2 regions of the Cytobacillus gottheilii genome follow, and region 1 is predicted to be linked to the other one. Evidence: riboswitches for the same ligand, from Rfam matches in the RefSeq annotation. Region 1 holds a riboswitch; the other holds the start of a gene.
The links. A riboswitch is a leader RNA that binds a small molecule or an ion and turns the genes downstream of it on or off. The one in region 1 is predicted to bind FMN.
Positions count from the first base shown of each region.

Region 2: another riboswitch for FMN. It lies ahead of ribD (bifunctional diaminohydroxyphosphoribosylaminopyrimidine deaminase/5-amino-6-(5-phosphoribosylamino)uracil reductase RibD); the one in region 1 lies ahead of J1899_RS14350 (ECF transporter S component).

Region 1 is NZ_CP071709.1:2,897,901-2,914,445, forward strand. Features, by position in the region: gene J1899_RS14335 (RecQ family ATP-dependent DNA helicase) at 1-611, opposite strand, end outside; gene J1899_RS14340 (YpbB family protein) at 608-1,666, opposite strand; gene J1899_RS14345 (ferredoxin) at 1,948-2,196, shown strand; gene J1899_RS14350 (ECF transporter S component) at 2,294-2,884, opposite strand; FMN riboswitch at 3,039-3,216, opposite strand; gene serA (phosphoglycerate dehydrogenase) at 3,402-4,976, shown strand; gene J1899_RS14360 (histidinol-phosphatase) at 5,059-5,871, opposite strand; gene J1899_RS14365 (peptidoglycan DD-metalloendopeptidase family protein) at 6,000-6,953, opposite strand; gene J1899_RS14370 (hypothetical protein) at 7,212-8,459, opposite strand; gene sigX (RNA polymerase sigma factor SigX) at 8,446-8,985, opposite strand; gene J1899_RS14380 (ATP-binding protein) at 9,162-10,946, opposite strand; gene J1899_RS14385 (response regulator transcription factor) at 10,943-11,659, opposite strand; gene ccsB (c-type cytochrome biogenesis protein CcsB) at 11,778-12,977, opposite strand; gene resB (cytochrome c biogenesis protein ResB) at 12,997-14,616, opposite strand; gene resA (thiol-disulfide oxidoreductase ResA) at 14,639-15,160, opposite strand; gene rluB (23S rRNA pseudouridine(2605) synthase RluB) at 15,334-16,062, opposite strand; gene J1899_RS14410 (spore maturation protein) at 16,315-16,545, opposite strand, start outside.
Region 2 is NZ_CP071709.1:3,616,019-3,632,563, forward strand. Features, by position in the region: gene J1899_RS17895 (collagen-like protein) at 1-342, shown strand, start outside; gene ribH (6,7-dimethyl-8-ribityllumazine synthase) at 566-1,030, opposite strand; gene J1899_RS17905 (bifunctional 3,4-dihydroxy-2-butanone-4-phosphate synthase/GTP cyclohydrolase II) at 1,078-2,265, opposite strand; gene ribE (riboflavin synthase) at 2,282-2,926, opposite strand; gene ribD (bifunctional diaminohydroxyphosphoribosylaminopyrimidine deaminase/5-amino-6-(5-phosphoribosylamino)uracil reductase RibD) at 2,911-4,014, opposite strand; FMN riboswitch at 4,304-4,450, opposite strand; gene J1899_RS17920 (manganese catalase) at 4,614-5,474, opposite strand; gene J1899_RS17925 (hypothetical protein) at 5,738-5,884, shown strand; gene J1899_RS17930 (glucosaminidase domain-containing protein) at 5,992-6,834, opposite strand; gene J1899_RS17935 (mannitol-1-phosphate 5-dehydrogenase) at 7,046-8,185, opposite strand; gene J1899_RS17940 (PTS mannitol transporter subunit IIA) at 8,187-8,621, opposite strand; gene J1899_RS17945 (BglG family transcription antiterminator) at 8,645-10,744, opposite strand; gene J1899_RS17950 (PTS mannitol transporter subunit IIBC) at 11,014-12,450, opposite strand; gene J1899_RS17955 (STAS domain-containing protein) at 12,804-13,652, shown strand; gene J1899_RS17960 (hypothetical protein) at 13,747-14,169, opposite strand; gene J1899_RS17965 (sigma-70 family RNA polymerase sigma factor) at 14,324-14,881, shown strand; gene J1899_RS17970 (hypothetical protein) at 14,835-15,719, shown strand; gene J1899_RS17975 (methyl-accepting chemotaxis protein) at 15,797-16,545, shown strand, end outside.

The DNA.
Region 1 (16,545 bases):
ATTGTAATGTTAGGTCTGTTAACAGAATAAATAATTTGTTCGCAATCCTGAAGTGAAAGTGAATGAATGATATCGGCACGGACTTCACTTGTTGCCGTTGCTGTCAGGGCAACTGTCAGGGGATTTCCCAGCTGCTCGCGAATATAACCCAGCTTTAAGTAATCTGGTCTAAAATCATGACCCCATTGCGATATACAATGAGCTTCATCAATAACAAACAAGGCGATATTTAAACTTTTCATTCTTGCTAAAACATTTTCTGTCACCAGCATTTCCGGTGAGATAAAAATAAATTTAAATGTATTTAATTGTCTTAAAGCATTCAGCTTTTCATCAAACGATAAAAAAGAATTAATGGCAATGACACTTTTTTCTCCATTTATTTTCAGCTGATCAACCTGATCCTGCATTAAAGAAAGCAAAGGGGACACAATAACTACTTGTCCATTTAGCATATAACCTGGCAGCTGATAACAGAGTGATTTCCCTGTACCTGTTGGAAGCATAGCCAGCGTATTTTTCCCTGCTAAAAGGGTGGTAATAACTTCTTTTTGACCGCTTCTGAAATGGCTATAGCCAAAACGTTCTTTTAATACTTCTTCAATTATCATAGTGAGTCACCAAATACCGCAAGCACTAACCTTATTTCAAAATACTGTGCATGCGGAACAATCGTTTTAATATGTTTTAGCTGTTTCGATGTTACTTTTTTTACTGCTTCTGCTATTTCGGCCACATTTTTATCAGTAACAAATCTTCCTATTTCAAAATCAGGCTTGTTGAGTGCAAGTTCGACAATATGGTCCTCTATTGTGTTTCTCTTTAGCTTTCTAAAAGTTGCTATTTCTTCAATTGTGAAGCCCTGCTGCAATAATTCTTCCGTTCTTTGCGCAGAGACGGTCATCGTAAATTCAGTTTCAGCAGACTGTATTACTTTATTCAGCAATGGCAATTGAACAGGTTTCTCTTTTATCACCGTAAGCATAGTATGCAGAATACTTTGAAACTGCAGCTCAAAATAATCCTGGTCCATTGAATACTGTAATGCTGCCTGTTCTTTCGTAAGACCAATTGTCTCCGCTCCGGTCAGCCTGCTGATCAAAAACTCCGGCTGTATACTTGTGCTATTTTCTAGACAATCGACCACTTCATTAAACACTTTTTGGGCAAGAACTTGCCTGTCCATCTTCGTGTCCTGTAAAAACTGTTTAAGCCATAAATGTGTTTCTTTTTTACGCTGAATCGGCAAATATTTAGAATTGCTATACATGAGGTTTGAAATAACCTGTACGAGCAATGAAAGTCTTTCCCAAAATACAACAGATAGCTGATGATATTTCCAGCCGTTTAAGTTTACAGGCAGCGGCTGCTTTTTTAATTGTTCCTTTAGTGCCTCTCTGCCCAGGTCTGTAAGACGATACTGAGAAGGTTCATATTCTAAAATCCATATTTCCTTTATCATTTCTGACAGGTGCTGATCAAATTGCAGCCTTGTCATAGAAGGATATACACGAAAAAATGGTGTGAGCTGAAAAAGAAAAGCATCTTGGATCGTTTGGGAGGATTTTTTACCGTTTAATAAATGGAAAACTGAATAGACGGTGCGTTCATCTGCTATTCGGTGGAGGCAATATAGGATAATGCTCTTTTTATAACACCCAAACATTGTATTGTATCCCCTTTTCAAATTTCGTATAAATTAAAAAGTGAACAGTTATCTTTTAAACCGTTACGATCATTGTATCATGAAAGAAAAAGGGTTGTTTAATGTAAGCGTTTTATTCGTTTACAAAACACGAAAACCCTACTGTGATAAGTATTCTCAACATCTTTTTATTGAAAAGTTGAAGTTTCAGTTTTACAATAGGAATGAGGGACGAGATTCTGCAGCGCGCAGAAGAACAAGATATATTTCTTTTTTTAATTCATTCAGGAGGTTTTTTTAAGATGGCTAAATATACAATCGTTGACAAAGATACATGTATCGCATGCGGGGCTTGCGGAGCTGCTGCTCCAGATATTTATGATTATGATGATGAAGGCATTGCCTTTGTTACATTAGATGATAACCAGGGTACGGTTGAAGTTCCTGATGTTCTAATGGACGATATGATGGATGCTTTTGAAGGCTGTCCAACTGATTCTATTAAAGTGGCAGATGATTCCTTTGAGGGAGATCCGCTTAAATACGAATAAAAAAGGTTTCTTCTAAAATCTCCTTTCAGCTGAAAGGAGATTTTTCTTTTTAAGGTGTAAATAAAAAGAGCAGCTTCTTAGGCTGCTCTTTTTACATTTAAACGGCACTTTTAAGTGTATTTTGACTTTGTTTGGTTATCCATACACTCATTTTAGAGTAAATCAGCATAAATACGGCTGCAATCAATAATCCTTTGATGATATTAAAAGGCAGGATCCCCGTAACAACCATTGTCCGCATTTCAGGAGCAGACATCGCAGGAAAATTCAAAAAGAATGTGTACGCCGGAAGAATCACTATATAATTGAGTACGCTCATCATAATCGCCATGATGATTGAACCCGAGATCAGTCCAATTGTCATTCCTTTTTTCGATTTAAGACGATTGAAAATATAGTAAACGGGAAGAACAAATAAGATTCCAGCAAGAAAATTCGATATATGTCCAACAGGAACTCCAGTAGCACTTCCTGTCATAAAATAATCCAGAATATTTTTAAATAATTCAACCAAAATGCCAGCCAGCGGTCCAAAGATTAATGCAGCGATTAGTGCAGGAATATCACTGAAATCAATCATTAGAAAGTTTGGAAATGGCGGCAGCGGGAAGTTCAGCAGCATTAATACATATGCGATACTGCTCAGCATTCCAATTGCTACATAAGCTTTTACATTCAATTTTTTCATTTTTTCCTCTCTCCTTTTTAGGCTATCTCTCCTAAAGAAGAAAGGTTCAGCAAAGTAAGCGGCATTAAAAAACCCCCAAGTGTGTACTTGAGGGAGAAATAGGCACGCTTTAATAAACGCTCAAAATCCTGCATTTTTTGAACGCTTGCGGAACCTCCATCTTCTCCCATCCAGACTGTACTGTCGGCTTTGGAATCGCACCAAATCCTGCTTAATTTAACGTATGGCTTGTGAGTGAAGTGCATCATCACACCATACAATCAGGCTCGCGGGCTTAAAGCATTGTGCTTATCACCGCCGGTCGGGAATTTCACCCTGCCCCGAAGATAGACCATATTAAATTATCATACAGGTACATTATACTGAAGAAAGATCCTTTTGTGAAGAAATAAATCTCAGACCAAGTATTTTAACTCTTTAAAGCGTTTCCTTTTTACATTAGTGCATAATTTAAATTGACAGACTATTGGCGTTCTTGTAAAATAGTCAAAAAAATCGCACTCTCCAGGGGGATCTTATGTATACCGTATTAGTTTCAGATGCTATAAATGCTGAAGGACTCAAACCGCTTCTCGACATGCCTAATCTAGAAATTATTCAGAAGAAAAGTGATGATCCATCCGTTCGTCTTGAAAGCATTGATGCTTTGCTTGTCAGAAGTGCTACTAAAGTTACTGAACAGCTGTTGGATCAAATGCCTAACTTGAAAATTATTGGCAGAGCAGGAGTAGGCGTAGACAATATTGATGTTCCGGCTGCCACTAAGAAAGGGATCGTAGTCGTCAATGCACCAGACGGCAATACAATCTCAACGGCGGAGCATACCTTTGCTATGATGGCTTCGTTAATGAGAAGGATTCCACAAGCTTATGTAAGCGTAAAAAACACAGAATGGAAACGCAGTACATTTGTTGGAACGGAGCTTCATGGAAAAACATTAGGAATTGTTGGATTAGGCAGAATCGGAGCAGAGCTTGCTAAACGCGCCAAGGCTTTTGGCATGACGATCACAGTCTTTGATCCATTTTTAACTAAAGAACGTGCAGCTAAACTTGGCGTTGAATCCGCATCACTAGAGCAGTTGCTTCAATCATCTGATATTATCACCGTACATACACCACTCACTCCAGAAACCAAAGGACTTATTAATTCTAAAAGCTTATCACTCACCAAGAAAGGCGTATATTTCTTAAATTGTGCACGCGGAGGTATTATTGATGAACTCGCTCTCGCTGACTATATTGGGAGCGGACATGTAGCTGGTGCAGCACTTGATGTTTTTGAATTAGAACCGCCCGGAGAGCACCCGCTTCTTAAATTTGATCAAGTCATTGCCACCCCTCACCTCGGGGCATCAACAAAAGAAGCTCAATTAAATGTAGCTACACAAGTTGCAAAGGAAGTCCGGTTATTCCTTGAAGATATGCCTGTTTCCAATTCAATCAATTTACCTGCCATATCAAAAGACTTATATGCTAAGTTGCAGCCTTTTCATCAGCTCGCTAAACAAATGGGAGCGATCCTGTCTCAATGTGTAAAAACCGGTATTCATGAATTGAGCATCACCTATTCTGGATCGGCAACAGACTTAGAAACACCATACTTAACAAAAGCGCTAATTTCCGGCTTTTTCAAGAACAGAATTGATGCTTATGTAAATGAAGTAAATGCCCTGTTAACAGCAAAAGAGCGCGGCATTACAATTGGTGAAAAAATCTCTGTAGACGCATTTGGCTATTCTAATTGCATTACGGTGACAGCTAAAGGAGAAGACTCGGCTTTCACTGTAAGAGGAACATATATTGATCATTATGGTCCTCGAATTGTTTTTTTAAATGGCTTTAATATTGACTTTCTCCCAGATGGAAACCTTCTATATATTCAGCATATGGACCGCCCTGGGGTCATTGGCCGCGTAGGAAAAATTCTGGGTGACTTATCAGTCAATATTGCCACCATGCAAGTTGGCCGGAAAGAAGCCGGTGGAGAAGCGATTATGGTCTTATCATTTGATAATCCAATAGAGGAACAAACATTATCCGCTTTATCTAAGTTAGAGGACATTGTATCCATTAATTCCATTTTGCTTTAGCAGTTTACCTTTAACAAAAGCTAAAAGCGCGCCGCAAATATGCAGCGCGCTTTATATTTTATTTCCTTCTCAATCCGTCTCGTTAGCCAATCGGGTATTCTTTTCTTTCTCCCTTTGAAAAAGTCATAATTGATGTATAACCAATCTCTTTTGCAAGTTTCAGAGCTTGATCAAAGTTCGCTCCGACATGTTCTGGAAAATGGGCATCTGATGATAAAACAATCGGAATGTTTTTCTCGAAGCATTTTTGCAGCAATCTAGGATCTGGATATATTTCGCCAACCGGTTTTCTTAACCCGGCCGTGCTGATTTCTACACAAGTCTTTGACTTCGCTAATGCATCAGTTGCCCGTTCATATTGCTGAAGTAAAAATTCTTCATCATCTGGTACATATTTAAATATTTTCACTAAATCAAGATGACCGACGATATCAAATAAATTAGACTCTGCCAATGTAACAACCTGGTCAAAATAAGCCTTATAGACTTGTGCAACGTCTCTTCTGTCCCATTCTTTTCTGTACTCAGCTAAATCAATGCCGAAGTCACCGACCCAATGAATGGAGCCAATCACATAATCGAAATCATAGCTTTTGATAAATTGCTCCATTTCTTTATGCTTTCCTGGAGTATAATCCATTTCTATTGACATTTTGACATCTATATCACGTTTCCAAGCCTGCTGAAATAAAGCTTCATAGTCTTTCATATCGTAATAGCGTCTTTCATTTACCCATGGATTCTGTAATATATCAGCCGTCTGGTAAAAATGATAAGCATGTTCTGAAATACCAAAGCTTTCTATTCCATGTTCTTTTGCCTTATCTGTAAATTTTGTTAAATAATCTAATGATAGCGTTCCGTTTTCCAAATGATTATGATAATCCGTGAGCATGTAATCTCCCCCTTAATTTAGACATCATTATACGCTTATCAGAAAAATCAGGCAATGGACAAGTTTGATTTTCTCACTAAAAAACTCCTGCTCTGTTGAAAAACAGCGATCGAGCAGGAGAAAAAAGGTTAATTTGAGATCATGATTCTCTCATTTATTTGAATTGTATCGTCATTTAACATATTTAAATCTTTTAACTCTTGTACTGTAAGATTCTTCTCTTCAGCAATAGAAGACAAGGTATCCCCTCTTTTCACCAAATAAACCTTATCAGGATCTATGTCGGGAATTATTAAACTTTGTTCAGGCTCAATATGATCTGAGTCAAGCTTGTTTGCCTCTTGAATGGAGATGACATCCATTTTATACTGAACTGAAATATCCCATAGGGTTTCACCGCTCTGCACAATATGGGTAATAGACTCATGTTCCTCTGTCTTTTTTGCACTATTGTTTTCATCTTCCTCTGATTCATGATCATAATTCTGTCCTCTTGAACCAAATTCATTGAGTACAGCTGCAGTCCTTATGTTAACAGCAGAATCCTCTCTTCCAAATACTTCGACTGAATCACCCAGTGATTCAGGACCAAAAGCTAAAAATGGATCAAGAGCATTCTCTTTTTCATATGTCCATTCATGTTTATGTATTTCGAAATGTAAATGTACGCCAGAAGAGTTTCCAGTACTGCCCATCTTGCCAATTACCTCTCCTTGTTCTACTTCATCTCCTTCTTCCCCAAGGCGCTCTTGTAAATGGGCATATATCGTTTCAGTGCCATTCTTATGTTTGACAAAAATAACATGACCGTAAGAACCAGAATAATAGGATTTCGTGATCGTACCCTGATCTACAGCGTAAATAGGTGTTCCCGAGTCTGCTGCTATATCAATCCCTTTATGTTTTCCATTTCTTGTCCCAAAAGTATCTGTAATGACTCCATCAGCTGGCCATATCCAGTGTGTTGTTTCGTTCGTAATATTAAACGTTTCAGCTTTTATTGTCTTTCCACCAAGAAACAGCAAACTAACACAAAGCGCCAAACCCCCAGCGATTAATAAACGCTTTATATAATCCTTCAATGTTTTTCCTCCTAATTTTGACTGCAGCTTATTTTCGAAGCTTTAAGCACATATTTTCCAACCAAATAAAGCAGAAATTTATTTCAAATGTGCAGCAGCCTTTTATTCTAAAACTCTCTTTCACAGCCTATGAAGGCATGTACATAATTAGAACATTAAATATTTGAGAGTCTCTCAGCAAAGACACGTTTTTTAGTATGTGTCCCTATACAGGGTGATTATGCAATAAAAAAAAAAAAACGAGCATATAGGCTCGTTTTAAGGCAACTCTTTTTGATTTGGTGCTATTGGAAGTTCCAGCTCCTGACTGAGGTTAAATCTGCCAATTGTATCAACATCTGCATTTTCCACTCTGACATGCTCGTAATGAAATTCCTTAGCCGTTAATAATAAGGCTTCAATCATATGCGCTGTTTCTTCATTATCTTCAATTACTGACTCATCGGTAAACGTGATTACTACTGTTTCATCATCTACATTCGCTTCAAAATCAATATCTTCTGGAATTGATGCCTTTAGAAAATGTGTATCAACATCTTGTTTCATGAAGTTGAATACTTCCTGAATCGTTTCTGGCTGTTCAAGCTGCACATATGGAACAAACATTGGCTGTTCCTCTTGGTCATTCGGATAAAATAGATAGTATCCAGGATAAGCTGTAACATCATTAGGACTAAACTCTGTGATTGGCTCATTGTGTTCAAAATCAACGCCTGGCTCTCCATCAGTCATTAATGTGATTTTTTCAAGATCAAAATCAGACCATAGATTGCTTAGTACAGTATTGATAAATAGACTATTGGCAGGACCATAGCTATATCCATGATCTTCAAACATGTCAACAGTCAGCGTTTTCTGCTCATCATTATAAATAAGATCAGCTTCCAATGGATAGTTGTCGGATAATCCCCATTGTTCTTCTGTTAACAATGGCATTGTTTCTTTATATAAATCAAACTTTGATTTCCCATCTTCTTTAGGAACTAAAACACTGACAGAAACTATATTTTGGACTGCATTATCCAGTATGGGATATGTGAGTACTTCCTGATCCTCAAGTTCCTCTTCATATACAGCTGTTGTATAGTCACTTTCCCGTTGTATTTCCCCCTCGGATTTAACGCCTTGATCATCATCTATAGTATTCTCAGGATTTTCATTACTTGTAAAGTCATTCTCGGATGAACTTGTATCTTCTTCCTGAGTAATTTCAGCTCTATCAGCTGATTCATTGGTAGCAGTACTATATTGCGCCGATTCGTTTGAACCGCTCGAGGATTCTTCAGCGGTATCTTGCCCGCCCATCATTCCAGGTATAAGAATAACCAAAAGAAGCAGTGCGGCAGCGGCGGCTGCTGTAGGAATAAGCCATGACTGCCGTTTGCGCCGGTTCATTTTCATGGTCACATTTTGATAAACTTCCCGTTTCCCGCGCTGATCTTTCACTTTTGGCATTTGTTTTAATAAATCTTCGATATCCCTATCGCTATGATCATTCTTCCGCATTATCCACACCCTCCTTTACCATTAATTCTTCCATATGTTGCTTTAGCACTTTTAGTGCCCTATGCTGAGTTGTTTTGACTTTGCTTTCCGTCCAGTTCAACGCCTCAGCCGTTTCAGCAATTGTTAATTCTTGTATATATCTCATCACAATGACAGATCTCTGATCAACCGTACAATAGCCTAGGCATTTATACATTACGCGCACTTCTTCCTTCTGCATGAGGATATCTTCTGGTATAGGCAGATCATCCTTCACTTGATGTGTTGACCAATCAAAGGTTTCGATCAGTTTCTGCTTCCATCCTTTTTGCTTGCGGAATGAGTCGATTGCAACGTTTCGGGCAATCGAAAAAAGCCAGGTTTTTTCACTGCTTTTCCCCTCAAATTTTTCATAAGATTTCAATACTCTTATATATACTTCCTGCACCAAATCCTCGGCCAGTTCCTTGTTTCTTACCATATAAAATAAAAATTGAAAAACGTCATGATGATATTTATTGTATAGGTCATCAAAAACGGAGTCCATCGATTCCCCTCCCCGTTCAATATAATAGTCGTAAATTGAGGATAAAAAGTTACAATCTAAATATAATATTTATCATAGAAAAAAGGAAGGATCACAATGCCATATCCTTCCTTTCTCCTATTCATCATATGTGATTGTTTCTTGTGAATCAAGAACAATCGGCATATTTTTAGCATTTATTCAATATTTCGCGGAATAAATATAGAAAATGTCGTACCATGTCCAAGCCTGCTCTGCACAGTAATATGACCTTTATGTGCATCAATAATATTCTTTGCAATAGCTAAGCCCAGACCTGTACCGGATCTTCCTCGTGTTCTTGCCTTGTCCTCTTTGTAAAATCGTTCGAAGATAAACGGCAGATCTTCTTCCGGAATTCCTGATCCAGAGTCGGCTACCTCCATGTACAAACCGCGTTCATCCATACTCGAGGCAACGGAAATTGTTCCTCTCTCCGGTGTGTGCCGCATGGCATTATCAATTAAGTTTGTTAAAACCTGCTCCAAACGATCCGGATCAAACATAAAGACATAATCTCCTTGCAGCAGCTCTCCCAAAGAGATGCCTTTTTCTTTGGCCAGTCCTTGGAATTTACGGATGATTTTTTGGATAAAAGGAGTTACATCAACCTGCTCTTTTGTTAACTGAATATGCCCTGCTTCCATTCTTGCGAGATCTAGCAGTTCATTTACAAGGCGTCCCATCCGCAGTGATTCATCGTGAATGACCTTAATCATCTCATTTTTTTCTTCCTCTGTGGAAGCTATATTGTCAACAATTGCCTCACTATAGCCCTGCATCATTGCGATTGGTGTTCTTAACTCATGTGAAACATTGGCAATAAAGTCTTTCCGCAGCTTATCGAGCTGTCTTTCTTCTGTCATATCACGGATAACAGCAACGGCTCCGCGAATATTCTTCTGATTATAGAGAGGACTGATGATCATGACCCAGAAGCGGCCCTGGATGGACAATTCACCAACCTGCTCCTTTTCCGTACTGACTGCAAGCTGAAATAACTCACTTACTTTTGACGGCACTGCTTCTGAAGTATGATTATATTCATTGCCTTTTTCAAAATACCAGCTTTGCAAAAACCTCTCTGCAGGTGGATTGGTAATCAATATCGTTCCATCGCGATTAAAGGTAATGACTCCATCTGCCATTCCGCTTAAAATACTTGCGAGCTGTTCTTTTTCCTGGCTCAGGGCATCCATATTAAATTTAAGCTGCCTTCCCATTTGGTTAAAGGCGGTAGCCAATTCTCCGATTTCGTCATAAGACAAAAATGGAACCTTCGTATCAAATTTTCCCTTAGCTGCCTCCGAAACGGCTTCCCGCATTTTTCGGAGCGGCGCAGTAATCCTCGTTGATAAGAAGAAAGCAAAAATAGTGGTTAATATGATTGCCACACCAGCCGCCAGAAGGATGAATTTTGTTGTTGTCTTTGTTGTTTCCTGCATTACTTCGATTGATTGATAAATAAAGACGGCGCCATCTTCACTCTCATTAGCAGGAAGCGGAACACCAATTATTAATGCCCTTGCCTCGTCTTCATCTTCTGGATTAGCTGAAAAATAGGAAGATATCTTTCGAACAGTATGATCATCCGTAAAGACTTGATTTAATTCATCATCATCTCTTAAATACGAAATAGGCAATTTTTCTGAATCATTCAAGTGATTGGGAGAATAATAATATTCATCATCTTCCTTAATAATAATGACTTTTGTAACATCATCAATCAATTCCCAGGCAATCTCTAGACCTATATCCTGATCATGTTCTTCTAGAATCCTTGAAATCTTTATGGCTGTGGCTTCTAGTCCCTTATCAGTTTCATCTATATGATAGTTTTCAAAAAACTCTAATAGCATGACTGTTAAAATAAATAAAACAAAGGAAACGAGCAGAATAATGGTAATCCACAGCTTACCTACTACACTTCGCCAAAGCATCATTCATTAATAACCTCGAATTTATAGCCTACTCCCCAAACAGTTACAATCATTCTTGCTGCCTGTTCTGAAACCTTATTCAGCTTTTCGCGCAGTCGTTTCACATGGGTATCAACTGTTCTTAAATCTCCGAAAAACTCATAGTGCCAAACTTCTTTAAGAAGCTGTTCCCGATCAAATACCTTATCAGGAGACTTCGCCAGAAAATACAGCAGTTCATATTCCTTCGGAGTTAAACTAACTTCTTTTCCATCCGCTAAAACTCTATGTGCATCATTATCAATGGTTAAATGCTGAAAAACGATTACATCTTTAGCTGACGGTTCTGCCTGCACATAACTTGAAGCAGAAGAACGGCGGAGCAGTGCTTTTACTCGCAGAACGACTTCTCTCGGACTAAACGGTTTTACGATATAATCATCTGTTCCAACCTCAAAACCTTGGACCCGGTTTACTTCTTCTCCCTTAGCTGTCAGCATGATAATAGGTGTCGCTTTTTTTTCTCTAATTTCACGGCACACTTCAAGTCCGTCTTTTCCTGGCATCATTAAGTCGAGAAGTATGACATCATATTCATGATGAAGTGCTTTTTCTAATGCCTCATTCCCATCTTCAGCTTCTTCAATTATGTAATCTTCTCTCTCTAGGTACATCTTTAATAAGCGGCGAATTCTTTCCTCATCATCTACAACTAAAATTTTTGCATTTTGATCCATGATATTCATCTCCTTATTAAAAGTAACGATTTGTTTTAAAAGAAAGCCTTCACTTTTAATAGTGAAGGCTATGAGATTATGATATAAATCACTTTACATTTCAGTCATGCTGAACAGCTTAGGAACCTGCATAGGAGTGTAATCCGGCAATAACCAGGTTCACGACAATAAGGTTAAACATAATAATGATAAACCCGATTACACCAAGCCACGCTGATTTCTTCCCATGCCAGCCTTTTGAGAGACGCAGATGCAAATAGGCTGCATAAAATAAGAAGGTGATAAGAGCCCAAACTTCTTTTGGATCCCAGCCCCAGAAACGCGTCCAGGCAATTTGCGCCCAAATCATCGCAAACACGAGTGCACCGAGAGTAAATACAGGAAATCCAATTAATACGGAACGATAGCCAATCTCATCAACTAAATCTGCGTTTACCTTCGTTGTCAGAGGCTGAAGAGCTGCTGAAATGCGTTTCCGCAAAATTAATCTTAATAGAAGATATAATACAATTCCCGCCATGATCGACCAAATAACAGTATTTAATTTTTTTGCATTAATGATTCCCGGCATTTCAACCAGCGGCTCCATTGCCCCTTCAGTCAAGCTCTCTCCCTGATTGGGACCAACTAGCGGAGGCAGCTGATACTCGGCAATCGACTCTACATTATTTTTATCTACCCAACTGAAATCCGCTTTATACCCTGAAGCAGAGAATCCTGTTGAAATAAAGATAAATCCTAATGTACATACAAGACCGAACATAACGGCTTCAAGCCAAAAACTTTCTTTAGACTTTTTTGTATGATCAATCACTTTTACCAGGTAAAGAAGACCAGCAGCAAAACTGATGGCTAAGATTGCTTGTCCCATCGCTGCTGTTGTTACGTGAATATGGAGCCAGTGGCTCTGCAATGATGGTACCAGCGGTGCAATATCTCTAGGAAACATAGCTGCATAGCCAATCAGAAGCATTGCAATTGGAAGTGTAAATAGTCCTAATACCGCCGTTTTGTATATAAAGTAGATAACAATAAATGCTCCAACTAGTGACATTCCAAAGAAGGTAGTAAATTCAAACAGATTACTGACAGGAGCGTGCCCAGCAGCAATCCATCTTAAAATAAAGTATCCTAACTGTGAAATGAAACCTGCAATTGTAATGGCAATCCCAGTCTTCGCCCATTTGTTCGGGCCAGTGCCTTTTTCTCTTTCTTTTGCACGTTTATCTTTAATAGAGCCGGCAAAAAATACCGTGCCTACTAAGTAGAGCAAAAAGGCTATAAAAAGAAGATTGCCGCTCAAACTTACTAAATCCACCTAAAGTTCCCCCCTATGTTTACTCTTTCTTATCAAGCTGATCTGCTGGTTCGTTCAAGTCTGTTCCATCAATAACAGAAGCTATATCACGTTTAAGACCATGCCAGTTTTTATTTGTATGTCCTGCCATCCAGACTTCGCCATCGACTTTTCGCAGCCAGATTCGGCGATGATTCCAGTAGGATCCTTGTGCGACGCCAATCATAAAAATGAATCCGCCCAGTGCCAGCACCCATAACGTTAAATCTTTTCTGACGGTTAAGGCTGTAACATCTTTCGTTTCTACCGCTTTAAAAGACATTTTGTATTCATTGTCGGTGAAAGGTTCAATGGTTTGCTGTATTGCTACAAAACTCACTTCTCCCTCAGGCTTGTCTGGTGTAAACATTTTAAATACAAATGCTGGATTGTTCGGTATTCTTGATTTTGTAATAGGCTCAGAGTTTTCGTCAAATTCAAAATCAGGGAAATAACTAACAATCTCTACTTGATATCCATTACCAAGATCATAGGTGTCCTTTGGATCATACAAGTCAATGGTTAAATCTCCATATTCCTCATTTGTTTCTTTGTTGGATAAAGCAAAGGTCATTTGATTTAGCTCATCAAGCTTATAGTCTACTTGATATAAGGCCAAATCTTCGAATTTAAGTGGATGATTAACACGGATGCTGTCATCTCTTACTTTTTCCAGTTGTGGTGTTTCACCATGAACTGTTTCTCCCTTTGTTTTATACAAAGTGACATCTGACTGGAAGTTCTTCGCCACCATTCCTTTATCATCAATGGCTGCAGCAAATTCTTGTTTAGAATTTTCTTTGTCATACGTCTCAAGAATAAATTCGTGATTTTCAAGATAATATTGGCCGTCCGTTTCAGGAATAACTTTTGTTTCGCCTTCCCTCACCCATAAAATTTCATCGACATACATCCCAGGAACAAATCTAAGCATACCGCCTATTAAGAAAATAATTAGGCCAACATGGTTCACATATGGACCCCATCTAGAAAATCTGCCTTTTTCAGCGAGGATATTTCCATCTTCTTCACGTATGCGATAACGTTTTGCTTTTAGCTTTTCTTTAACTGATTCAAACGTTTGATCTTCGCTTCCTGCCTCTGACACACTGAATAGTCTCTGTCTCTTTAAAAACCCTTCATGTCTTGTTACTCTCTGTGTTTTTAAAGACCTGTAAAGAGGAATCCCTCTATCTAAGCTGGCAATAATGATAGAGATTCCAATAGAGGCTATTAAGAGCAGATACCACCAAGAACTGTATAAATTATGAAAGCCAAGTGTATAATATAGTTGCCCTAACCAGCCGTATTGGTCTTCATAGTATTCAGATGCAGGCATAACTGGCGGTATGTACATTTCTTGCGGAAATATTGTACCTAGTGCTGAAGCAATCAATGTGATGACAATTAGCCATACGCCCACTTTGACAGAAGAGAAGAAGTTCCAGATTTTATCAATAATTGTTTTATTGTAGGTTTGAGAACGTCTTGCACTTCCCTCATACCGCATATCCAGCAGCTTTTTATCTTTATCTTTTTCAATTAGAACTTTTCCGCATGATTCACACAAAACGGTACCATGCGGATTGTGGTGACCGCATTCACAAATAACTTCTTTCATTGTAAAAACTCCCCATACACCCTTATGGTTTAATCTCTTCCATGTACCCCTTAATCATTGCTTCCGTCATTCCGCTTTCAAGTCTCTTGATAACGATTCCATCCTTATCAACTAAAAACGTTGTAGGCAGCGGACCAATTCCGTAAGCTTCCATTACTTCCCCTTTATCGATTACAATTGGAAAATCCAGATTATATCTTGAAGTGAATTTATTGACGGCAAAATCCGATTCGTTAATATTCACTGCAAGCACCTGTACCCCTTGCTCCTTAAATTGCTTATATTGGTTGTTCATATATGGCATTTCTTTCTCGCAAGGCTTGCACCATGTCCCCCAGAAGTTGAGGAATACCCCCTGTCCCTCATAATCGGAGAGCTGATGCTTATTTCCTTCCATATCTGTTAGTACAAAGTCAGGAGCCTTCTCATTAATAGCCACTTTTCTAATATCATCACTGCTGAAATTTGCATACAATGTATACGCTACTGCAGCTCCGAGCAGGAGCAGGATCACCGTTCGTATCACAAGCCGTTTTTTCTTCATCGTTTGCCCTCCCCATTCAACACAAAAAAACAGAGCGTTAAGGAAACATTTTGTATCTGATCACAAATACTCAGTAAAGCAATTTGTACATAATTATAACATTTTTTAGCATATAGACGTTGTTAACAATGTGAAGTAAATGTGACATTTACACAAAATCATTTCAATATTTTCTATTTTTTCCCTTTGTTTGCTAGTGTTCTAAGCTGTTTCACTTCATGAGCAGTTAACTCTCTTCCATCCCCAGGAGAAAGTCCTTCTAAAGTTAATGCAGCATATCGTTCTCTTTTTAATTTCAGGACATTATGGCCAATTGCTTCGAACATTCTGCGCACTTGACGATTCTTTCCTTCATGAATGACTAATTCAATGATCGAAGTTTGTTTCTTCTTGTCCATTGATAACAGCTTTGTTTTGGCTGGTGCTGTTTTCCCATCTTCTAGCCGAATGCCTTTTTGCAGACTTCTTAAACTCTCTTTTGATGGAATGCCTTTCACCTTTGCCACATATACCTTTTCAATCTCATTTCTTGGGTGCATTAACAAGTTGGCGAATTCTCCGTCATTTGTTAAGAGCAGCAAACCTGAAGTTTCATAATCTAATCGGCCAACAGGGTAGATTCGCTGTTCGATTTGCTGAAAATAATCTGTTACTACTTTTCTGCCTTTATCATCTGATACCGCGGAGAGAACTCCTCTTGGTTTATAAAATAAGAAATAAACAGGCTGCTCCCGTTCAATCGGGATGCCATCAACTTCTACTTTATCATTAGAGCCAACCTTAACTCCCAGCTCTTTGACGACTTGACCATTTACTCTCACATGCCCCTCGCTAATTAATTGTTCTGCTTTACGCCTTGACGCAATGCCAGCATGGGCTATTACTTTTTGCAATCTTTCCATTTTGTCACCTCATATATTTCGACAATACATTTTCTATCCTTATGAATTATGCCATATTCCAGCTTCTTTTCAAAGTAAGCTATACGATAAACTGTAAAAACTCGCAGAAAATTAGCATATGACGATGAAAATATGCTAATTTAAGCTCCATTTCACTATTTTAAAAATAATAAGAAACCCGGCCCATTAAACAGATTTAAACACCTGCTAATGGATCGGGTTTTTTGTTTTATATTATATAGTAATAATCATTTAAGCAAAAAGCAGGGTTACAACAATGATCGCTGCTCCAATACCGACAAGGTCAGCCAGCAGTCCAACCTTTAATGCATCTCCCATTTTCTTAATCCCAACAGCACCAAAATAGACTGTCAGCACATAAAAAGTAGTATCTGTACTCCCCTGCAGCACAGATGCAAGTCTTCCAATAAAGGAATCTGGTCCATATGAAGCAATTAAATCACTCGTCATTCCGAGTGCTGC
Region 2 (16,545 bases), 720 kb from region 1:
TCAACAGGTAGATATTCCATATCAGCTACAATAAATTATCAAACTACAGCTGCACTATCCGTAAGTCTTGATACAGGGGTTAATCCAGCATTTTCTGTTGTCAGAATTAATACTAGTACCAGCTTGATAACAGGATTATTCCCTATCGTAAACTTAAGCCTAGTGCTACTTTCCATACGTACCATTTTAGGAAACGGCACTGTGACCCTAACAGGAGAAGTACAACTAAACGCGGGTGATACAATTGGATTATTTTATTTAGCAAACGGGTTAACACTGGGATTAAACTTGGGAGGGGCTTCTGGGGCTGGTATTGTCTTCTCAATGATCCGGATTACTTGATTAATAATGTAGAGCATTACTATATTCTATCCTTTGATTACTGCTAAATTCTACTATTTGTGGATATTAAAAGAGCATTGAATAAGCCTTCAATGCTCTTTTTTCTGTAAGTATTACCGGCTAAAACCTGTTTTTAATTCCTTCTCTAAAACCAGGTAAATTCAAGAAAAATTGATGTGTTCAATCTTTTAACCTCATTTTCCTTTTTACCTCTATTTCTCACTTAAAAATTCTTCATTAAATTCGCCATTTCAATAGCTGCTGTTGCCGAATCCCATCCTTTATTTCCTGCTTTTGTTCCTGCTCTTTCAATCGCTTGCTCAATTGTATTCGTTGTTAGTACACCAAAAATAACTGGTATGCCCTCTTGCATATTGATTGCAGCAACTCCTTTAGATACCTCACTGCAAACATAATCAAAATGAGGAGTAGCTCCGCGAATAACTGTTCCGAGTGCTACGATGGCATCATATTTCTGAGATGCTGCCATTTTCTTTGCAACCAATGGAATTTCATACGCTCCAGGCACCCACGCCACCTCAATATTGTCATCACTTACGCCATGTCTCTTTAAAGCATCTTCAGCTGCTCCCAGCAATTTACTTGTAATAAATTCATTAAACCTGGAAACTACAATTCCTATTTTTAGATCCGTACCTATTAAATTACCTTCATGTATAATTGTCATTTATATTCTCCTCGAATTTTAATTTTTCCGTTCAAATATATTATCTTTTAAAAAAGGTGTCCCATTTTTTCTTTCTTCACTTGCATATACAATGCATTCTCTTCTCTAACCGGCATCTGAATAGGCATACGGTCCGTCACCTTCAATCCATGTCCTTCAATTCCCGCAATTTTTCTTGGATTATTCGTTAAAAGGCGAATGGATGAAAGACCTAAATCTCGTAAAATTTGAGCACCAATACCATAGTCGCGCAGGTCAGGAGCAAAGCCAAGCTTTTCGTTTGCTTGAACCGTATCGTATCCTTCTTCCTGCAGCTTATATGCTTTCATCTTATTGACGAGACCGATCCCTCTGCCTTCCTGCCTCATATAGAGAAGAACTCCTTGACCCTCCGCTTCAATTTGAGCCATTGCAGCGTGAAGCTGCGGCCCGCAGTCACAGCGAAAAGAGCCAAATACATCACCAGTCAGGCATTCAGAATGTACTCTAACTAGGACATCTGACTCTCCTTTGACCTCTCCTTTGACAAGTGCAATATGCTCTTGGCCAGTCAGAACTTCAGTAAATGTCACCGCTCTGAACAAACCGAAATCGGTTGGCAAAGAAATCTCCACCACTTTTTCAATTAACTGCTCTTTTTGGCGGCGATAAGCGATCAATTCTTTAATTGTTAAAATCACAAGATCAAATTTCTCAGCAATATCTTTAAGCTGAGGTCCTCTCGCCATCGTGCCATCACTATTCATAATTTCGCAAATAACACCAACAGGTTCAGAGCCGGCTAATCTGGCTAAATCAACAGCTGCCTCTGTGTGCCCTGCTCGTTTTAATACCCCTCCTGTTTGGGCAATAAGAGGGAAAATATGACCTGGTTTTTTAAAGTCTTTCGCCATAGCAGAAGTTTCCATCATTTTTTGAACGGTTTCAGAACGTTCAAATGCAGAAATGCCTGTATGGCTAGAAGAATGATCAATGCTAATTGTAAAGGCTGTTCCATGAGAATCTGTATTTTGTGCTGTCATTAAAGGCAATTCAAGCTGCTCTGCCTTTTCTTCAGTAATTGGAACACAGATAAGCCCTTTGCCCTCCGTTGCCATAAAATTTATCATTTCAGGTGTTGCAAATTCTCCAAGTGCGATAAAATCACCTTCATTCTCGCGCTGTTCATCGTCCACGACAATGATGGCCTTACCCTTCTTTAGCTCTTCTATTGCTTTTTCCACTGAAGCATACATGCGTCCGCACTCCTTTTTATAAAAAGCCATTTCTTGTCAGCATTTCAGCTGTCAGATTAGTAGTTGTTGTATTTTCATAGCGAAGCAGTTTTTCCGTATATTTGGCTAACATATCACATTCAATATTTACGAGGTCACCCACTTGCTTAGATCCTAATATAGAGTCCATCTGTGTTGTTGGTATAAGGGAAATAACAAAGTGGTCTTCATGCACATCAAATACGGTTAGGGATGTACCGTCAACAGCAACCGAACCTTTTAGTATGAAGTAACGCTGCCATTGTTTTGCAATTCCAATTTCCAAATATAGAGCATTACCTCTGTGATTAATTCTATTAATTTTTCCAGTTGCATCGATATGGCCTGATACAATATGACCGCCAAATCGGCTGTTCGCCAGCATTGCTCGTTCGAGATTCACTTTACTGCCAACATATAAGGTATGAAGAGCAGTAGATTTTAACGTTTCAGGCATAAGATCGGCAGTGTAGGAATTGGTTTCATATGACGCAACCGTTAAGCAAACTCCGTTTACGGCAATACTGTCACCAATCTTTACATCTTCAAGCACCTTCTCACATTGAACAGTGAGTTTCATTGCGTCCTGTTCATGATGTATGCCTGAAATTATACCGATTTCTTCTACTATTCCAGTAAACAAGAAGCAGATTCCTCCTTTTGAAACTGTGCATGCAGACGTAAATCTAGTCCGAATGTTCGCATATCCAAAATATGCAAATTCTCACTATCTTTCATCCAGTTTCTTTTTTCGCTGCTAAAAAAGGATATTCCATTCCCAATAAGTTTTGGTGCAAGATATAAGTAAAGTTCGTCCGCCAAGTTCTCATCAATAAAACTCGAATGAACACGGCTTCCCCCTTCTACCAATAATGTCATCACACCAATACCGCCTAAATACTTTAATACAGACGGTAAAAAAGCCTGCGACTTCGGAATAACTTCTATATGAACAAAACTAGACTCGTATTGCTTAATTTGCTCTTCCAAAGGAACTTGTGTAAAAATAATCGTCTTTACAGCTTCGTCAGTTACGACATTTGCTGTATTTGGCGTCTGTAAGCGCCGGTCTAAAACAATTCGAATGGGATTCTTTCCACCATGGGGCAAACGGGTGGTGAGGAAAGGGTTATCAGCAATTACGGTTTGTGCACCTACTAGGATGGCATCATGGATATGGCGAAGATAATGGACATCTTCCCTAGCTTCTCTGGAAGTGATCCATTTGCTGTCTCCTGATGATGCGGCAATCCGGCCATCGAGAGTGGCGGCTGCTTTTAAGGTGACATATGGAGTACCGTATTGGATATAGTGAAAAAATGCTCGGTTTAAAAATGCTGCCTCTTTTTCTAAAACGCCTGTGACTACTTCAATTCCTGCTTGTTTCAGCTGGGAAATTCCTTTTCCTTTTACTAAAGGATTCGGATCAGTACAGGCAATAACAACACGGCGAATACCGCTATTTATAATGAGATTTGTACAAGGAGGTGTTTTGCCTCTATGTGCACACGGTTCAAGAGTGACATAAAGATCTGCTCCTTTAGCACGATCATGCGCCATTGTAATGGCATGAACTTCTGCATGTGGTGTACCGGCTTTTAGATGCGCACCAGTACCTATAATCTGGCCATCTTTCACACAAACAGCACCAACAAGAGGGTTTGGAGATGTTTGTCCCTCAGCAGATCTCGCTAGGTCAAGCGCAATTCTCATATAATATTCATCATTCAATAGCACCCCTCCTTTTAGAAAACGGCAAGCACAAATTAGAACAAGGACATACTGAAGAATCCTCTTGCAGGAAGAATGACAATTCCTTTTCTTCTGCAAAAGATAAACTAATCAGCAAATAGAAACAACTTAAAAAAACACTTAGAAAGTTGTTTTAACTAGTCCCATGATCTCTTGGCCAGCCTCTGCAAATAACATATAGCAAATAAAAGCTTAATCTTATATCCATTCGGAAAAGACCAGCTTCTCTAAAAGAGGGCAGATTTCACCTGAGCATTGTACATATAAAAGACAACTTCTCCCATCCAGACTTTCACTGTCGGTGCCGGATTTACACCAGCTCCACCGAATCCAAAGGAATCCGGGTCACGGACTAACGAGGCATGCACGCTCGATCACCGCCGGTAAGGATTTCCACCTTGCCCCGAAGTGTTTTCTATGTACGTTTATAATTTAGCACATATATTCACAAAATCATATTTTTTTACTCATTTTAGTAAATGTCATAATATTCACACGCACCGGGAAACTAATCTGAACTCCACATAAAACATGCACAAAAAAAACCGCCAACTGCAGCTAGGCGGTCATCTCTTACATTAGATTAAATTTGGTGGAATCTGTTCATCTCTTCCTTTTACAACCGCTGGAGGTGTGTCAAAAATATATTCTGGAGCAGGCTTTAACTTTGGTTTATTCGCAAGAGGGACCGGGTTTTCTACATAATTAAATGTTCCAAGTCCATCCATGCTCTTACCGTGTGCCCAACGTCCTGTTGCACTTTCGTTTCCTTCTGAGAAGTTAAATAATGTATAAGCAACTTCCTGCTTTTCTAATTCACGCGGGAATGTACTAGGTACGACAACATTTTCTTTTGCTTCTAATTCTTTAATAGCTGCAATCCATTGATTTTGGTGCATCGTATCACGAGCAATTAACCAGGAAAGCATATCTTTAACTCCGCGATCATTCGTAGCAGCATAAAGTCTTGAAACCTGCAGACGCCCCTGTGACTCTGCTGTTAAATTCATTCTAAAATCAGCCAATAAGTTACCGCTAGCGATAATATAATTTGCTGTCCAGCGGTTACCCATAGCGTCTGCAGGCATGGCACCTAACCCAGAAACGATGGCATGCTGCGGGTTCATACCGCCTAAAATAGCACCAATAACCGGATCTTTGGCAGCAGTTTCTAAATCGCCAACAGGCGCTCCATCCAAAAGGCGTGCGATCATTGTTGCAAGCATTTCAATATGTGCAAGCTCTTCTGCACCAGTATCCATTAATAAGTCTTTATATTTTCCATTACCTCTTAAATTCCATCCCTGAAATAAATATTGCATGGCTACAGAGATTTCACCCCATTGACCGCCAAGCACTTCCTGAAGCTGACGAGCAAAAATCGGATCAGGTCTTTCCGGCTTTGCATGATATTGCAGTTCTTTTTTATGAAAAAACATAGACACACCCCTATTTATTTGTCTTAACAGAAGCAGTATATTGTAGCATTTAAATGGATGTGTATGTCCCGGGGAAACAAACCTTCTGAATCATTCAATTTCTTCATAATTATTCCTAAAGTTATAATTTTATAGAAAAACTGAGTATTTTCGTCATAAGTTGCTGTTTTCCACGAAAATTCGACTTAAACGACCTCTGCTAATTTTTTTGCAGGAATATAAAATGAATAGAAAGACCTATAAAAGTGGAGGAAATCTTCAATATGACTGTTGAACATGTTGAATACAATGGAGAGAAATACGAGGTACTCTTTAAATATCAATCTGGATACTGGGAACTGCTGGACCACCAGACCGGACAGGTGATCCTTGTTCATCATTCCGAAATAAAAGGAACTCATCTAAAGTGATAAGCTCCGTAAGATTTAATACATTATATATTTTTAAGAAAACAAAAGAATCTGCCCTGTTTTTTGTAAGGTAAAAGCGCGTAAATCGAGTGAGATCAGTTCAGCGATTACTTAATTCTTAATTTTTGCCCTATATAAATGGTATTCACGTTTTTCAGCGTATTCAGAGCACTAATAGCCTGAATAGAAGTTCCATATTTTACAGCAAGTTCTGAAAGTGTTTCACCTGCTGCAACAAGATGATAAACAGCCTGTTTGTCTATAGGTGCATGATCGTTGGGATTAATCCAGGAACCGGGTACCCCTTTTGTCATAGTAATATTAATCATCCCTTGGCTTTCATTAAAAACAATATATGTTCCTTCCTTAATGACCGTCCTTTGACTTGTACGTGATTTGGCATTGTCAGCTGTGAAGTAACCGGGGATAGCTTGTACAACTTTATAATATTTTTGAGATTGTGAAGCTGGCGTCTGAATCTGAGAAGGATGAATAGCAAGGTCATATTTTGTAAGGTTATGAGATTCAATAATGGTAATCAGCTTTTGTGCATAGTCAGGGTCTGTAGCATAGCCTGCAGATTGGACAGCATTGGCAGCAGTACGATAATTACTCTCCCCAATAATGAGTTTATATTTATGTCGATCCCAGGATACTCCTTTTAAATAGAGATTGGCCAGATCTTGAAACGACTCATACCAGCTTGGATACTTTCTGAATGCAGCCAGTATTTCTACCTTTTGCCCTTTGACTACTTCCCAAGTCGGCATTTCCACAGACTGGCCGTTGTACGATCCCTTAATGCCGAATAAGTTCTTCCCTTCTTTTGCAAGCTTACTCTTTCCCCACGCGGATTCTAAAATAGCCTGGGAAATTAACAAAGAAGCTAAGATATTAGATTCCTCTTGTACTCGCTTGGCATACGGAGCAATTTCTGCTATAAATGTCATTCAAAAACCTCCTTTAATTCTATAATATGAAAATTAAGTGAAAACAGACAGGGTAATTAGGAAGGCATTTGCCTCTTTCTATTAAACTGCGTAATGAAAACCTGCCATTTTGATATACCCCTTCTTCACCCCCCACAAGAAAAAGCCGCTTCAAAGCTAATGGATTCAGCTTTAAAGCGGCTTATTATTCATTTACAAAGGTATCTCTTTTTTACTTTAAGTTCTTTAAAACTAGCTCAACTAATGGATGATCCTTTGATAGACCACATACCTGAACCATTGTTTCTTCATAACCATTTGCTTTGATCTTTTCTTGAAGCTCCACTGCTTCTGGATCTTCCTGAACATCATACTTTAGGGCAGCAGCGATTACTTTCGCCAAGTTTTCAGGATTCTTTTCTAAGTATTGAATATACTGAACAGCAGGGCTCACAAGTCTGTCATTTCTGCCAAGCTTGCGGAGCGGACCTCTTGCCACACGAGTAATATCATCATTAATATGCGGATTCTTAAATCTGCCCACAATTTTATTGATATATTGCTGGTGTTCTTCAGAATTGAATCCGTACTTTTCTACTAATACCGCACCAGTTTCCTGAAGCGTGTTTCTTACTGCTTCAAGTACGTGATCGTCTTCCATTGCATCTTTAATTGTTTTTAGACCAGCCTCATATCCTAAATATGCTGCTGCAGCATGACCTGTATTCACGGTAAACAATTTGCGTTCGATATATGGACTTAAATCATCGACAAAGGTGACTCCTTCGATAGCAGGAACCTCTCCGATCATCATCGACTGATCTACAGCCCACTCGTAAAATGGTTCAACAAGCACCATTAGTTTATCTTCATTTGTTTGAATAGGGACGATACGGTCAACAGCCGCATTAGGGAAAGCAAACAATTGATCAAATTTTTCAGCTTGATCTGTATTGAGGGATTCATATACCTTCTCTTTTAAGAAGCTGCTGCCGCCAATCATATTCTCACAAGCAATAATGTTTAATGGATTAGAGCCTGCTTCTGCTCTCATCTTTAATCCATCACGAATTAAATTCGCAATAATCCCAAGCACAGTAGGTCCAACTGCCGTTGTCACTAGGTCGGCCTTCGCGATTGCTGAAATAACCTCATCACTGTTTGTTTTGCTATTGATCGCTCTCACATTTTTTACAATCGTTTCTTCGCTTTGATCGGCAGCGAGTACCACTTTGTATTCTCTTTTTTCATTTAAAAGGTCCACTATTTCATCATTAACATCAACGAAAACGACTTCATAGCCTGCATCAGATAAAAGCTTTCCAATAAAGCCGCGTCCAATATTTCCTCCGCCAAAATGTACGGCTAACATATTAGTTCACCTCATCAAATAAGGATAGAATCTCTTCAGCAGATGTAGCTTTAACAATTTTTTCTACGTTTTCTTCTTCAGAACATACAATGGCAATTTGTGAAAGGATTTCAAGATGTGCTCCATCTTTTCCGGCAATTCCAATTAATACTTTCACAATATTTCCGCCGCCGAAATCCACACCGTCCGGAACCTGTACAATGGCTAAACCAGAAGTATTAACAGATTTTTTCGCATCGTCTGTACCATGTGGGATTGCAACGAAATTCCCCATAAATGTAGAAGAAAGTTCTTCTCTCTCAAGCATTTTTTCAACATACTCCTGATCGACATATCCTTTGTCTACTAGAATTTGCCCTGTAAATTTAATCGCTTCTTCTTTATTCGTAAATGCTTGGTTTAAAATGATATTGTCTGCAGTTAAAATGTTTGTCATGTTTGACACTCCTTTAAAAATTTCTATACTTGGCTATATTTATTTTCAAAAACAAGCTGCAGTTCATCTGCCAGTAAATTAGCAATATCTAGACTGCCTCCTGTTTGAAACACTGAAATAGAATGTTCATCTCTAATGATTAACGAACTGATTGCACTCAGCAGTTCTAATGCTTCTTCTGATTCATCCAATGGTGAAAGCAAAAGTAAAATGGTATCAGCCTTCATGTCAGAACCATCCATCCCTTTTACAGAGAGTGGCTTTTTTACCCTCCGCACCATAAAACATGGACTTTTTACAAATTCACTTCTGGTATGATAAAGCGCAAGCTTGGTATCAGGAATTCCAAGTCCGCCTAATTCTTCTCTTTTCAGCAAGTCCTCAGTGACTCTTTTAGAGTCTGTAATCACACCTTGCTGATATAATTCAGTGCATATTTTATGCAGGATGCTTGGAATCAATTGATCTTCATCAATAAAGGATAGAGAAAAATGCTCTAAGAGTAATTCGATTGCGGCTGCACTTCTTTTAACCTTTGAAATTCTGATTCGGAAGTCATCATAAGATTGTCTTTGTTTCAAGCGAATTGATTGCTTTACTTGATGTCCAGCTTCTTGATGAAGGGCAAAGGATTGTTTAATTTTTTCAATATCACTAACTGTTAAAAGGGGGCTGACAAGCAGGTAGTCCCGATTAAAGTTTTTTAACGGAATAGTAGAGATTACAGCATCGAAACCATGTATATCCAGTTGATCCAGATCAAAAATAGATGCATTAATTGTAGACAAGCCAGGGAGCTCCTGCTCCAGTTTTGTTGATAAGATTTTGGAAGTGCCAATCCCGCTGGAGCAAATAACAAGAGCTTTCTTTGGACTAGTTTCTTCACTATTCAGCAAAGCCGAGGCAAAATGCATGACTAGATATCCAATCTCTTCTCTGGGAACCTTCAATTCTGGAAGGACATTCGCCATACCATGCTGCAAAATAATAAACAGTTCCTTATAATCCTGCTCTATTCTTTCCAATAAAGGATTAGAAATACCCATATTTTGTTTGATTCTATGCAGAGCCGGTCTTAAATGCGCAACAAGTCCCTGGAACAGAGAATTATTCGTCGTTAAATCGATATCAAGCTTACGGCTGACAAATGTCATTAAGTTTTGTGCAAGGACTCCTGCATGCAAACTTGTTTCTCCAAGCAAGTCATCATGATCATTTCTCAATTTGGCTCCCATCAGGTGCATTGTAATATACCCGATTTCACCTTGGGAAATGTTTATTTTAAATACTTCTTCCAAACCTAAAACAATTTTTTCGGCTGCCTTGTATTCTCGTGTGCCTTTTAAACTGTTCAGATAATCCTCTTCGAAATTAATTTCCTCTCCCTGCTGAATTCGTTCAATCGCCAATGCCAGATGAACGACTAATCCAATATAGGCACTGTCAGCTATGGCATAAGGGAGATCCTCTTTAATATCTTCTATTTGTTTTTCTATAATTAGCAGCTTTGTCTTGTCAACTAATCCAAGCAATCGGTCTGTTACCGTATCAACCACTTGTGCTGAGCGTTTTTGAATATTTTCTTTTATTAAAGAAAGGAATTCAAATTCATCAATATTTTCTATGATGATCTTGCTCATAGCCTTTCTTTTAGAACTCTCTGACCCAATCAATTCAACACCGTAGCCACGCTTTCTTAGCAGTGTTAAGTCAAAAGGGGTAAGGCGCTCTTCTACTTTATTAAGATCATTACTGACAGTTGCAATAGTGACATTTAAATCATTGGCCAGCGAAACTAATTTAACTGGCTCCGCTGCATCCAAAAGAGCAGATAAAATCATCGTCTGCCGTTCCTCAGGCGTATATTCATTATGAGAAAGGTTAAAAAGAAAGAGACGAAGCATCTCCTTTTTCTCTTCTTCACCATTAACAGCTATGCCGATGCCTGATTTTTTGTTAAGTTCTAATCCGTACTCCTTTAAAATCTCTTCGACTCCTTTTAAGTCGCGATGAATTGTACGAGAACTTACCTCTAATTCTTTTGCTATTTCCTTTACCGTTGTTTCTCCCGGCTGTAATAGCAATAATTCAAGTATTTTTCTTTCCCTCGCTGATATGTACATTCACATCACTCCACAGCATTGGCATTCACCATGACATATTATGAGCAAAGTTTATGACAAATATGAAATACAGCATCCTATTCTTTCATTTTAATAATAAGAAATGATACTCTCAACAAAAGAATAATGTATTTTCGTCATGAAAGTTGTTGCCAGTATTTAATTATCCTAATTTATTTAAAGAAAACCCTACTAATATTTTGCTGGTGCATTTTAATTGAAAAACTATAAATAAGACTGGTTCACAAAGGGAACCAGCCTTTTTTTATTTACTTCAGCTTTTCAATCAATTCATCATATTTAGGGCTATTTAAGAAGTTTTCAACCGAAATATGATGTGCAGTCGGCAGTTTGTCTTTCGCACGTGGTGTTAAATCTTTATGTGTAATAACCACGTCTGCATCTGCTGGAAGATTGTTAATTGCTGTGTTAGAAATATCGATATCCAAGTCTGCTTTTTTCGCTTTATTCTTAAGAATGGATGCCCCCATTGCACTGGATCCCATTCCTGCGTCACAAGCAAAGATGATTTTGTTAACATTTTCAGGATTGAAGCCTTCAGCAACAGGAGCTTTTGATTCAAAGTTGCCTGCTACAGAGCTCTTCTTCCCTTTCATTTCCTGCATTTTTGCTGCTGCTTCTGAAATATCTTCTTCTTCGTTTTTCTTACTTGTTTTTAAAATTAGAGATGCAATTGCGAATGAAACTGCCGTTGCTACAAGAACCCCTAGAATAACACCTAAGTGATTTCCGCCTTTTGGCGTCATAGCCATTAAAGCAAAGATGCTTCCTGGTGATGGCGGTGCTACTAATCCAACATTTAATAAGCTGAATGTGAACATACCACTTACGCCACCAGCGATTGCAGCAAGAATTAACGTTGGTTTCATTAAGATGTACGGGAAGTAGATCTCATGAATTCCTCCGAAGAAATGGATAATCGCTGCTCCTGGTGATGTTTGCTTCGCAGAACCTTTTCCAAAAAACATGAATGCAAGTAAGATTCCAAGACCTGGTCCAGGGTTTGTTTCAATTAGGAACAGAATTGATTTTCCAGCTTCTGCTGCTTGCTCTGCTCCAAGTGGAGATAAGATACCATGGTTAATGGCATTATTTAAGAAAAGAATTTTTGCTGGTTCAATCAGGATGTTTACTAATGGAAGTAAACCAGCATTAATAATTGCTTCAACACCAGCAGATAAGATATTCGTTAATCCTTCAACTAATGGGCCGACACCCAGTAAAGCTCCAATGGCTAAAAGTGCCGCAAGTATACCTGCAGAGAAGTTGTTGACAAGCATTTCAAATCCTTGTGGAGTTCTTGGCTGCAGAATTCCGTCAACCTTTTTAATCGCCCATCCTGCTATAGGACCAACAATCATTGCACCAAGGAACATTGGAATGTCTGATCCGGCAATAACACCCACTGTTGCAACCGCACCAACAATACCTCCGCGATCTCCTCCATAAACCATTTTACCGCCTGTGAAACCAATCAGGATCGGCAGTAAATATTTGATCATCGGGTCAACTAGCAATGCTAGATCTTTATTTGGCAGCCAGCCATCTGGAATGAATAATGCAGTAATAATACCCCAAGCAATAAATGCACCGATGTTTGGCATAATCATGCCGCTTAAGCTGCTTCCAAATCTCTGAAGTTTTACACGAAAACCAGATTTTTCAGCTTGTGTAGTATTTGACATGTGATTTTTCCCCTTTCTCTGTTTTTATCTTTAAAAGTTATTGTATGACTTTCTACTTTTATAATACGTTCAATGTAAAGCGGTTTCAATTCAAAGAAAAACGCATTTTGTCACTCCTAATGTTGTCATCATTGTAATAACTGTTTTTGCCATGTTTAATATTGGTTTAGGTGTATGTTATCACCTAATAGTCATTTTCTACCTCCTGCTTTCAATTGTACTAGTACTTTCCGCCCTCTAGACTGCTTTCAGCCACGTATGGCAAGGATTAGCCAATTTGTCTTTACAAGACTTTTCTGCATATTTCAGTTAAAATATTAATTAATATCAAATTTATATTAGGGGGGATATGATTGCATCGGAATCAAGAGCTTCATACATTTTTAGTAGAAAAAGCAAAGAATTTAACCGAAGAATGGTATAAATCACTTGATAAAAGTGATCCAAAAGGAGTCTATTCTTCAAGCAATCCTGAAGAAATTCAAAAATTGAAGCAGCAAAATTATGATTTTCATTTACACTTATGTAAAGTTTTTGTGCAGGAAGAAGAACAATTTTTGCAGGAATTTCAGAATTGGATTATTCATATTGCTAAAGATGACCAACACCTCAATACCCCTGTTCAATACATACTGCGTGAGTTTTTCCACGTGCAGGACCAATATCTTTGCTATATCGATGAATTTGCTTCTATTCATAAAGGTAAATATTCACAAGAGAAGGTTCAGCTTTGGCAAAGAATCATCATTCGAGCCTTTAAAGAAGTTATTCTTAGATTCGTACAGGAAAATCAGAACTATGCAGAGAAAAAGCTGCTGGCACAGCAAGAAATCATCATTGAGCTAAGCTCTCCTATCATTACGATAAATAAAGGAGCAGCACTGCTTCCTCTTGTCGGTGACATTGACACAACACGGGCAAAATTTATACTTGAGCATTCTTTAAATGAATGTTCGAATAAAGGTATTACTCACCTTTATATCGACCTTTCAGGCGTAGTCATGATTGATACTATGGTTGCACACCAGATTTTCCAGCTGATCAGTGCCTTAAAAATGATTGGTGTACAAACTACTTTATCAGGTTTAAGGCCTGAGGTTGCCCAAACAACTGTTCAGCTTGGACTTTCGTTTGAAGATGTCGAGATAAGATCCGACCTGGCTGCTGCACTTTCTGCAAATGAATTAAATTCGGCAGAGTAGACTGGACAAAGTGTATTTTAAGTGTTCTTTTAATATTTTCTGTCAGACTAATATCTTTTCATAATAAAAGGGATCACATCACGTGATCCCCTTTTTACTGCCCATATAACTCTTTATATGCAACAACTTTTAAAGCCAAAATTTCCTCCTCAGTCAAACTGGCTTCCATTTGTGAGATGACTTGCTCTTTTGATACAGTGCCTTCTTGAGCCTGAACCCGCAAATCATTTAATTCTGTTAAACCAACCTTTTGAATCAGCACTCTTGTCGCTTCTTCCTTTGTAGTAAAAGGCAGGCTTTCTGGGTCTGCTGCCTCAGCTTCAGCAACAAAGGCCATTAATTCCGGGTCACTTTCAATAGCAGATTTAATATTTTCCATTTCCCCACTATTCTCCAGCTCTGTAGAAATAGTTTCCATTACTTTCTCAGAAGCCATGTTTGTGCCAAAATAGTAAATAGCAAAACCAAGTCCCCCAATAACTACTAGCACAATAATAAGGATTTTAAAAAACTTCACTTTTTCCACTCCCGAAAATTTCTTTTGTACACATCATACTATAGAAGCTGTCAGAAAGATACAATTACACTATTTGGAAATTGCTTTAAAAATAAACTTAGTGTAACAGAACATCGTCTAATGTATAAAAGTAAAAAAAAGAGGTGAATTCCACTTGCAAAGTCATGAGGTAATTACAGATTTAATGGACCGCCATGGCACATCCATTTTGCAGCTTGCCTATTCATTTGTCCGCAATAAGCAAACTGCTGAAGATCTGACTCAAGAAATATTTATTAAATGTTATGAAAAGCTCAATACCTTTGAAGGAAATTCGAGCATGCATACATGGTTGTACCGAATTGCAATCAACCATTGCAAAGATCATGTTAAGAGCTGGAACTATCGAAAAGTTCATGTCAGTCAGCATATCAGCAAATGGTTTACCAGCCACCAAGAAAGTACAGAATCCAAAATGATTCATAAAAGCGAAAGTGAGCAGCTATTTAATGAAATACTGACACTGCCGCCAAAATACCGTGAAATTATATTTTTATACTATTTCCAGGAACTCCAGTTAAAAGAAATTAGTGAAATCTGCCAGATCAATCTCAGCACAGTAAAATCAAGAATGACGCGGGCCAAACAATTATTAAAAAATGCAATGACAGAAAGGGGTGCAGAAGATGGACAACAAACTGATGAAGACGAAAGAAGATCTGTTAAAGGGTGAGATGCAGGGCCTGGTCTTTACCGAAGAAATGAAGAGAAACGTATTAGCAGAAATTAGCCAAAGACCATCCATGTCCAGACAAAAGAAAAAAGCAAAAAACAAAACGGTACCTGCAGCCCTGAGCTTTGCAGCCGTGACAGCCTTCGCTATTGGCATGTACTATATTATCTCAAATGGACTATTCGAAGAACCTAATGCTGACAAGCCGCCAGAAGAAACAGAGATCATTACGCCGATTGAGGAAGAAGATGTTAAAGAGAACGACAACGAGACGGAAGAGGAAACGGAAGAAAACCTGCCGGATGATACAGTGGAAGAGGAACCAGATTCCGATCCTGACAAAGAACAAACAGACACAGAGACAGACCAAGAAATAAAAGATGATCAAAAACAAGATGAACCTGTGGTTGTGGAGCCGACGAAGGAGGAATTGGCTGGGATCTTAAATGAGTTCTTACAGATTGAAGATAGTTTATTTAATACAGTCTCTACAAATATAAAATTTGCTGAGCTGGGACTTAAAACGAAAGAAGATTTTTATAGCTATTTTTACCATCTAGCTGATAAGGCGGTAGTTGAAGCTATATTTAGCGTTAATTTGGATGAACGGGAAGATGGTTTGTATGTAATCCCAATGGGCGGGGATCGCTTCTCAACATTTTTAGACAGCGAACCATATGATTTTCAAAGAATCAGCGATACTGAATATCATATCATTCAAGAACTTTCTTCAGACTTTCATGGGCACTATACAATAACTTACATTTTTACGAAACAAAATGGACAATGGAAACTGTTTGATTACGAGGTATTCGACCACTATTATGACTCTCACTAAATGTGAGAGTTTTTTAGGTTTAACTTTTATAAAACAGGGTATAGACAATCATCTCTCATACGAAAGGACTATGTAAAATGTCACAAAATACCACAACTAGTCGATTCATCAGCATCAAAGTCATTCTCGTCATCGCCATTGTGATTTCTAGTCTGATCTCCTCACCGATTTCAGGTTTTATTAATCAAACCATTGAAGAGTTAGGTGTTTTAAGTGCAGGTGTCAAAGCATCTGTCACCTTTCTAATCACTGTTCTCATCAGCCCAATTTTAATTATATTATTTACACGCTTTTTTATCCTAAAGAAAATCACACTCATTAATCAGAAGCTTGAAGATATTCAGCGCGGAGACTTTAGTTCTTTGGATTTTCAGCTGAATGATGAATTCAGCCAAATTGCACATAATATTAACAATTTGTCACAAAGTCTGGAACAAAATATTCTTGCTGCAAATCAACAGTCTGCCACTGTCAGTAAACAAAGCAATTATCTATTTCAATCCTTATCGAATGTTTCTCAATCAACTGAAAAGCAAAAGCAGCTGCTTCGAAATGTAGAAGATGAAAACAAGAGAATCGTTACTTCTATAGAAGAATCACATGCAACCTTAACTGAATTGGCTTCATCTATTGATGGGGTCACAAGTGCTACACATACCATTAATGAAAAAACAGCTGAGGCTTCAGGCATCTCCGAGCATGTGAAACAGATGCTCACATTAGTAGATCAAAAGTTTACATATGTTCAGCAAAACTCAGAAGAATCTGTTCAGTCTATTGAGCATTTAAAAGAAAAAGGAGTTGAAATCGGGAATATCATCTCTAT